2 regions of the Cupriavidus sp. 01L43 genome follow, and region 1 is predicted to be linked to the other one. Evidence: riboswitches for the same ligand, from Rfam matches in the RefSeq annotation. Region 1 holds a riboswitch; the other holds the start of a gene.
What was found. A riboswitch is a leader RNA that binds a small molecule or an ion and turns the genes downstream of it on or off. The one in region 1 is predicted to bind cobalamin.
Positions count from the first base shown of each region.

Region 2: another riboswitch for cobalamin. It lies ahead of AC1DP9_RS14215 (TonB-dependent receptor); the one in region 1 lies ahead of AC1DP9_RS00145 (TonB-dependent receptor plug domain-containing protein).

Region 1 covers NZ_JBFTSH010000001.1:26,124-30,541, forward strand. The annotation lists gene AC1DP9_RS00135 (cell division protein ZapA) at 307-645, opposite strand; gene AC1DP9_RS00140 (hypothetical protein) at 642-977, opposite strand; cobalamin riboswitch at 1,179-1,442, shown strand; gene AC1DP9_RS00145 (TonB-dependent receptor plug domain-containing protein) at 1,517-3,475, shown strand; gene AC1DP9_RS00150 (FecCD family ABC transporter permease) at 3,512-4,418, shown strand, end outside.
Region 2 covers NZ_JBFTSH010000007.1:123,133-127,550, reverse strand. The annotation lists gene AC1DP9_RS14215 (TonB-dependent receptor) at 1-1,863, opposite strand, end outside; cobalamin riboswitch at 1,984-2,234, opposite strand; gene msuE (FMN reductase) at 2,459-3,040, shown strand; gene AC1DP9_RS14205 (DUF1852 domain-containing protein) at 3,084-4,067, shown strand; gene AC1DP9_RS14200 (methionine synthase) at 4,157-4,418, shown strand, end outside.

The DNA.
Region 1 (4,418 bases):
ATATTCACCTTACGCTGCGAGCAGCTGGGGTGATGTCAGACGTTTGCCGTTTCGAAACAGGATGGGATGAAAACGGCGGTCGGGCGCGATAACCTGACCTGTATGCTGCACCGGTAAGGCGTTTGTGCAGTCTGGCTACACTATACACCGCGTCGTCTGGCATACCAAGTTCGGCATGTTGCATCGTTACATTTTCAACACCGGACATCGGCCAAATCCGACATTGCGCCATCGGCTTCACATGCCTGTCATGTGCGGCCGATGCGGTGTGATTTCAAGTCCGGCCAGATCCGTCCGATGTCGATGTCAGCCCGGCGCGCGCGGGTCGGTGCCCACGTGCGCGTACTGCCGCAGTGCCTCGTCGGCGCGCTCGTTCAGCTCGCGGATGCGGGCGCGCACGGCGTCCACGGGAATCTGCCCGTCCTCCTCCTGCTTGCGGCGCATGGCCAGCAGGTCCGAGGCGATGCTGATGGCCGCCATCACGGCCACGCGCTCCACGCCCTTGGCGGAGACGTTGCCCTTGAGCTTGTTCATCTGGTTGTCCACCAGCGCCACCGCCTCCAGCAGCGCGGCTTCGTTGTCCGGCGCGATGGCGAAGCGGTAGGGCTGCCCCGCGATGTTCACTTCGACTTGCTTATTGCTCATGCGTGTTCTCCGGGGGCGGGGTGCGCGCCGCTGGCATCGGGGTCCGAGCCGGTGGCCGGGGCGCCTTCGCCCAGCAGGTCGAGCTGGCGCGCATCGCTGGCCGTGGGCAGCTTGTCCAGAATCGACTGGATGCGCAGCTGGGCTTCCTCGATCTTGATATTGAGCAGTTCGCGGTCGGCCGCCATGGATTCGCGGTCCGTGCGCAACTGGCTCGCCTCGGCCCGCAGGCGGTCGATCTCCGCGCGCAGCCGCTGGTTTTCCGCCGCCAGGGTGTCTGCGTGATGCAGCACGCGCCCGATCTTGGCGGCCAGTTGTTCGAGTTCGTTGAGCATAGTGCCTGTCTGTCCGATGGAATGTGGGTCAGGTTTCGGGATTCTAGCCGATGCCGGATCGGCCACGTCGTCAACGAGACGTTTCTGACTGTAGCGTCGCCAGGAAGTTGCATCGATCGTCACGCAACGTGCGGGTAACCGGCCCCGGAGTGGACGGTTCCGCACCACGTCCGCCAGATTGACGGCCCCGGTGAAACTGCCTACACTCGCGCACGTTCCAGGTGCTCGCGACCCTGCCCACAGGGCCGCAGTTCAACGGGAAACAGGGAGTCCGGGGCGCGCCGCGCGCTGGGCCAACCTGTGCTGCCCCCGCAACGGTAAGCGACCGCGCACGCGCCATGCGCCGCGCAAGGGCCTGCCAGCATGCCACTGATCCACCCCGCCATTTGACGGGGATCCAGCGATCGGGAAGGCGGCCGGCCTGATGTCGTCAGCCCGGATACCGGCCTGAACGCGGGCGCACTGCTCCACAGCGGCGCGCCACTTCGCCACAAGGCCCGCGGGGACGGGCCCGGCCGTACTTCCATCCATCCAGCAACATGCGTTCCTCGCTCCACAGGCAGACCGCCGCGACCCAGCCGCCGGTCCGCCCGCGCGTGCCCGCCATCCTGGCGGCCATCGCCGCCTTCGTGCCCGCCCTTGTACCCGCTTTCTACCCCGCCATGGTCCACGCGCAAGCCGCGCCGGATGCCAGCGGCGCCGCCCCCGGCCAGACGCTCGCGCCGGTGGTCGTCACCGCCTCGCGCACCGCGCAGGCCGTGACCGAGGCGCTGCCGCACACCACGGTGGTCACTCAGGAAGACATCGTCAACACCCAGGCGCCGGACCTGCGCTCGCTGCTGCGCGGCCAGGCGGGCGTGGAGTTCGCCACCACGGGCGGCATGGGCGCCAACACCACGCTGTTCATGCGCGGCGCCAATTCCAACCAGGTGCTGATCCTGGTGGATGGCGTGCGCATTGCCGGCGCCAGCGGCGGCACCGCGCAGCTCGCCAATATCCTGCCGGACCAGATCGACCATATCGAAGTGGTGCGCGGCAACGTCTCGGCGCTGTACGGCTCCGACGCCATCGGCGGCGTGGTGCAGATCTTCACCAAGAGCGGCGCCGGCCAGGCCCCGGCGGCCAACGCTTCGGTGGAGTACGGCAGCAACAATACGCGCCAGGGCACCGTCGGCTATGGCGGGCAGGTGGGCGATACCTCGTTCAACGTTACCGGCTCGATGTTCAAGACCGACGGCTATTCGTCGATCGACGCCGCGAAATGGAATCGCGACAACCCCACGCGCGCCCGGCAGGGCATCGGCCCGAACCCGGCCGACAACCCGTACGAGAACAAGAGCGTCTCCGGCCAGGTGAAGCACAAGTTCAGCCAGGACTGGGACGCCGGCGTGGCCGCGTACTACTCCAACAGCCAGTTGTCGTACGACAGCACCAGCGGCAAGCCGACCGACGACCTGCGTATGGATAGCGAGCTGTACACGCTGTCCGCCTTCGTCAACGGCAAGCTGCTGCCCGACTGGCGCACCCATTTCAAGGTCGCCCAGAGCGAGGACCGCGCCGAAACCACCAAGAACGGCCTGTTCGACAGCCTGTTCAGCACGCGCTCGCGCCAGTTCAACTGGCAGAACGAGTACGCGCTGACGCCTGACCACACGCTGCTGTTCGGGACCGACTACCTCCAGCAGGAACTGTCGTCCAGCGCCTACAACGCGCCCATCCGCAATGTGTTCTCGGTCTACGGCGGCTACGAAGGCAAGATCGGGCGCCACCAGCTGCAGCTGAACGCGCGCAACGACCATTATTCGGACTTCGGCAACCAGGGCAGTTTCTTCGCCGGCTATGGCTTCCACCTGACCCAGGCGGTCAAGCTGATCGCCAACGTCAGCAACGCCTTCCGCGCGCCGACCTTCAACGAACTCTATTACCCGAACTTCGGCCAGCCGAACCTCCAGCCCGAGCGCGCGAAGTCGGCCGAGCTGGGCGTGCAGGTGGAGACTGCCGCCACCGGGTTGCTGCGCGTGACCGCGTTCGAGACCCGCTACAACGACCTGATCGTCTCCACGCAGCAGGCCAACGGGCTGTTCCTGGCGCAGAACGTCAACAAGGCCAAGGTGCAGGGGGTGGAGGCGTCCTGGCGCGCCAACCTGCTCGGCACCGATGTCGGCGCCAGCGTGACCTTCCAGAATCCGGTCGATGAAACCAACGGCACCCAGTTGCTGCGCCGCGCGCGCCGCCATGCGTCGTTCGATGTGGGCCGGAATATCGGCGATTTCCGAGTCGGGGGCGAGTGGCTGGTGTCGTCGTCGCGGATGGACAACGGCTCGCGCCGGCTGGGCGGATACGGTATCTTGAACCTCACCGCCCGCTACAACATCGACAAGCAATGGTACGTCGCCGCCCGCGTGGAAAACCTGTTCGACAAGAACTACCAGCTCGCCTATCCGTACGCCACGCAGGGCCGGGCGGGGTTCGTCACGCTGGGATGGCGCCAGAAATGAGGCCCGGCAAGGCGCCGCGCCCGGGCGGGGTCCGCCATGGCTGAGGCGCGCCGCGCGCTGGCCGTCTGGCTGCTCCTCGCCCTGGCGGGGCTGGCCGTGTTCGGCCTGTCGCTCGCGCTGGGCAGCGTATCGCTCGATGCCTCGCAGCTCTGGCAGGCCCTGACCGCCACCGATGCCGGCATGGCCGGCGCGATTGTCAGGGAATTGCGACTCCCCCGTGCCGTCGCCGCCTTCGCGTGCGGCGGCCTGCTGGCGCTCTCTGGCGCGCTGATGCAGGTGCTGCTGCGCAACCCGCTGGCCGAGCCCTATGTATTAGGCGTCTCGGGCGGCGCCGCCACCGGCGCGTTACTGGCGATGCTGCTGATGCTGCCGCTGTGGACCGTGCAGGCCGGCGCCGCCGGCGGGGCGTTGCTGTCGATGGTGCTGGTGGCTTCGCTGGCGCGCCGGGACCTGCTGCACCCGCGCGTGCAGGGCGGCCACCACGAGGCGGGCGCCCGCCTGCTGCTGACCGGCGTGATCCTGGCCGCCGGCTGGGGCGCGCTGATCACGCTGATCCTGGCCATCGCGCCGGAATCGCGGCTGCGCGGCATGCTGTTCTGGCTGACGGGCGACCTCGGCGGCACCGCCAGCTACGGCGCCGCGCTGGCCACGCTGGCCGTGGCGCTGGCGCTGGCCATGCCGATGGCCCGCTCGCTCAACGTGATGCTGCTCGGCGAGACCGTGGCGCAATCGCTGGGCGTGCAGGTGGGCCGGGTGCGGCTGGCCACCTTCCTGATCGCCTCGTTCGCCATCGCGGCGGCGATCACCACGGCGGGGTCGATCGGCTTCGTCGGCCTGGTCGTGCCGCATATGGTGCGGCTGGCCTGGGGCAACGACCAGCGGCTGCTGCTGCCGGCCTCGGTACTGCTTGGCGGCACGCTGCTGATGGCGGCGGATCTGATCG
Region 2 (4,418 bases), on a different contig from region 1:
GTTCCACGTCAGCCACGCGTTGGCGGCCTGTTGCGGCACGCTCGTCGGCACGTTGCCGGCGCGGGAGACCAGCACCCCGCCGACCGACTCGTTGAAGTCGTCATAGCGCGCGCGCAGCACGGTGCCGTTGACGTCGAGCCGCAGCCCGCGCAGCACTTCCACGCTGGCCGAGGCTTCCAGCCCGCGCGACGACTGCTCGCCCACCTGCTGGGTGATGGTCGGATTGACCGGATCGCGCGAAAGCAGGTCGTTCTTGCGGATCTCGTACGCCGCGAAGGTCCATTCGCCGCGATTGCCCCAGAACGCCTGCTTCACGCCCACTTCCACCTGCTTGCCGGTGGCGAGGTTGAAGTTGCGCTGCGCGTCGGACGTGGTGATCAGCGCGCCGAGCGGATCGGTCGCGGTGGCGTACTGGGCGTAGACGGCCAGGCTCGGGGTGAACTGGTAGACGGTGCCCACGCGCCACGTGGTGTTGGCGAAGGTCTTGTCCCAGGCCGAGCCGGCCACGAGGTCGGTGCGCGTCAGGTCAGCATGGTCGAAGCGCACCCCGCCGATGACCGACCACTGCGGCGTGAGGGCGATACGGTGCTCACCGAACAGCGCGTACTGCGTGGTGTTGCTGCGGAAGCGCGGCGAGGTAACGACGCCCGGCGGGCTGAAGAACAGGCCCGGATCGAAATCACGCGCCGGTACGGTGGAGGTGCCGCCATAGGGCGAGTTGTTCGAGTGGGTGAAGTTGACCTTGTTGACGTCGAAGCCCACCGTCGTGGTGTTATCGAGCCCGAACAGCTTGCTGCGCACCGTCATGTCGGCGCGGTTGCCCACCTGCTCCTGGTCATGCAGGATTTCCAGGTAGTCCCCGCGGCGCACCTGCGAGGTGGCCGGCAGATAGGTATAGGTCTCGCTGTCGCGCCAGTGACGGTGGCTGGTCAGGTAGTAGAACTGGTTGCGCACGGTGACGCGGTCGTTCGGCGTCCATTCGGCGTTCAAGCGCGTCCAGCGGTCGCGATAGCTGATCTCGGCATCGCCAACGTTGTAGTTCTTCTTGCGCAGCGAGCGGTCCAGGCTGCCGTTGACCAGCGGCGTGCCGAGGTATTGCTGCGGATGCTGGGTGCCGTCGTCATAGGACAGCGTCAGGTTGAATTCCGGATTCACGTCCAGCCGCACGGACGCCGACACCATCAGGTTGTTGGCATCGCCCCGATCCACCCAGCCAGCCGTCCGGTTGTAGGCCGTGGCGAAGCGGTACGACAGGTTGTCGTTGACCTTGCCGCCACTGTCGAAGGCCACGCGCGCGGTCTTCTCGGTGCCGCCCGTGATCTGGAGTTCGTTCTCGATCGGGCCTCGGATCGGCTTCTTCTGCACCACATTGACCACGCCGCCGATCGCCCCTTCGCCATACATGACCGATGCGGGGCCGCGCAGGACCTCGATGCGGTCTACCGACCACGTATCGAACGGAAAGGTCACCGTACCGGAGGCCACGTACATGCGCGTGCCGTCCAGCAGCTGCATGACCGAGCCCTGCCCGGCGAAGCCGCGCGCGGTCAGCGAGGTGCCGCCGTTGCCCGGCGACGGATTGCCGGTGATGCCGGTTGCCCGGGTCACGGCCTCGCGCACGCTCTGGTCGCCCCGCGCGCGGATGGTCTCGCCGCTGATGACTTCGACGCTGGCCGGCGTCTCGAGCGGCGTCAGGCCCATGCGGCTGCCCGTGTATTCGGGTTTCGAGAGCGCCAGGCCGGGATCGACGGCCTCACTGACGACCACGGGCGGCAGTGACGTGTCCTTCTGTTCGGAGGTTTCCTGCGCGAAAGCACAGGGAAGATTGAGGCCGGCCACGGCACCAAGTGATGCAGCCAGCACACGCGGTCGACGCCCACGCGCAGGGCGTGACGAAATCTGGGCCGAGCGCGGGCGGCCAGCGGAATGCGCGAACAAGTTGTATGTCATCGTGAAGCCGGACGACCCCGTCCGTGCGAAAGATTTCGATGATGACAACAGGCCGGTATCCGGGCTGACAGGCGGGGAGCGTGCGCTCCCGGGAATCCGTCGCCTTCCCACGCGATGACAACGATGACAATCGCGCAGTGGCCGCCGATCCGATGGATCGACATGACAGTTCCCGAACCTGCTTACCGTTGCGGGGGCAGCACAGGCTTGGTCGCGGCTCGGCGACGTACCTGTTTCCCGTTTAACCCACGAGCATCGCGGGCACCTGCAATCACGGGCGGCACAGGGGACGTGCCGCGGTGCGCATTCTACCCGTAACGGACGGTTACAAAGCGCACATGCTGATCTGGGGAGCACGAAGGCGTGAGAGCGGGATGACCCGGCGGGTGCGCCCGATAACTCACATGACTACTGTTCATGGATTGTTGAAATAAATCCATTTTACTTCATCGATGCACATCCATACGATTGGCATGTCGCGTGAGCCTCGCAACAGATGAAAGCAAAAATGACACGTCCACTCCGTCTAGTAGCGGTTTCCGGCGGGCTACAACGCCCCTCCAAGTCTGCAGCCCTGGCAGAGCACCTGCTAGACCTGATCGCAGACGAACTTCCGTGCGAACAGCGCTTGGTTGAACTGGGCCAGCTCGCACCGCGGCTTGCCGGTGCGGTCTGGCGCACCCACTTGCCCGACACGGTGGAGCGGGAACTTGCGGCGGTTGAGCAAGCTGACGTCCTGGTGGTGGCAACACCGGTGTTCCGCGGCTCCTACACCGGACTGTTCAAGCACTTCTTCGACTTCATTCATCAGGACGCCTTGATCGACAAGCCTGTGTTGTTGGCTGCCACCGGTGGCAGCGAGCGCCATGCCCTGGTGATCGACCACCAGTTGCGGCCGCTGTTCAGCTTCTTCCAGGCGCGCACATTGCCGCTGGGTGTCTACGCGACCGATAAGGATTTCGTCGACTACCGCCTGCAGAACCAGGCCCTCATCGAGCGGGCCAGGCTGGCAATCCAACGGGCACTGCCGTTGGTCGAACTGACGCACCACGCAAGGCCCGCTCTGGCCGAGGAAGTGGTTGTGGCCTGAAACAAGAATCGACTTCTCTCAAAAATTAGGTCACTGGATCGCAATGAACAAAGAACTTGTCTTTAGCCTCAAGAGCATTCTTTTCGATGAAAACTATCAGCCATCGGACAGTACGCGCGTAACCACCAATTTTGCCAACCTGGCCCGGGGAAAGAGTAGGCAACAGAATCTGCGCAACACGTTGAGGATGATTGACAATCGCTTCAATGACCTGGCGCATTGGGACAATCCGACCGGAGATCGCTACGCTGTCGAGCTCGAGATCATCTCCGTGGAGATGAGTGTCGACGCCAAGCGCGGCAACGATGCATTTCCGTTGATCGAGATACTGAAAACCTGCATTCTCGACAAGAAAACGCACAAACGCATCGACGGCATCGTGGGGAATAACTTCTCCTCCTACGTACGCGATTACGACTTCAGTGTCTTGCTTCCAAGGTACAACGTTGATCGAGCGGAATTCCGCACGCCAGACGATTTTGGTGACTTGCATGGAAAGCTGTTCAAGCAGTTTGCTGCTTCAAGCACTTACAAGGAGCGCTTTCACAAGCCGCCTGTCATCTCCATTAGTGCCTCGACCAGCAAGACCTATCAGCGGACCGGAAACCAGCACCCCGTACTGGGTGTCGAGTATGAACAGAATGAACTGTCCTCGACCGACCGATACTTCGCAAAGATGGGGATGCAGGTTCGTTTCTTCATGCCTCCGAATGGCGTTGCACCCTTGGCTTTCTACTTTTTCGGCGATCTTCTGGGCGACTACACAGATCTCGAGTTGATCGGCACCATCAGCACAATGGAAACCTTTCAGAAGATTTATCGCCCCGAGATTTACAACGCCAATTCTGCAGCAGGGAAACGCTATCAACCGAGCCTGAAGAACCAGGATTACTCGTTGACGCAGATTGTCTATGACCGGGAAGAACGCAGCCAGCTGGCTGTCCAGCAGGGGAAATTTGCGGAGGAGAACTTCATCAAGCCGTACAAGAACGTCCTTGATCAATGGTCGGCCAATTTCGCGCTCTGACCCCATAACACGCCATCCCGTGGCTGCTCGGGAAAAACGGTCCCGAAGTACGCTTGCCACACCCATCGTTGCTTGAAAGGAATCCTCAGATGTTTGAAACCTCCATCGCCGGCAGCCTGCCGAAGCCAGGCTGGCTGGCTGAAACAAACAAACTCTGGCCTCAGTGGAAGGCTGAAGGCGACGCGCTTCGCCAGGCCAAGGCCGACGCGACGTTGCTGTGGATCAAGGCCCAGGAAGACGCAGGCCTGGACATCGTGTGCGACGGCGAGCAATCGCGACAGCACTTCGTGCACGGCTTTCTCGAGCAGGTCGAGGGCATCGACTTCGAGCACAAGGTGAAGATGGGCATCC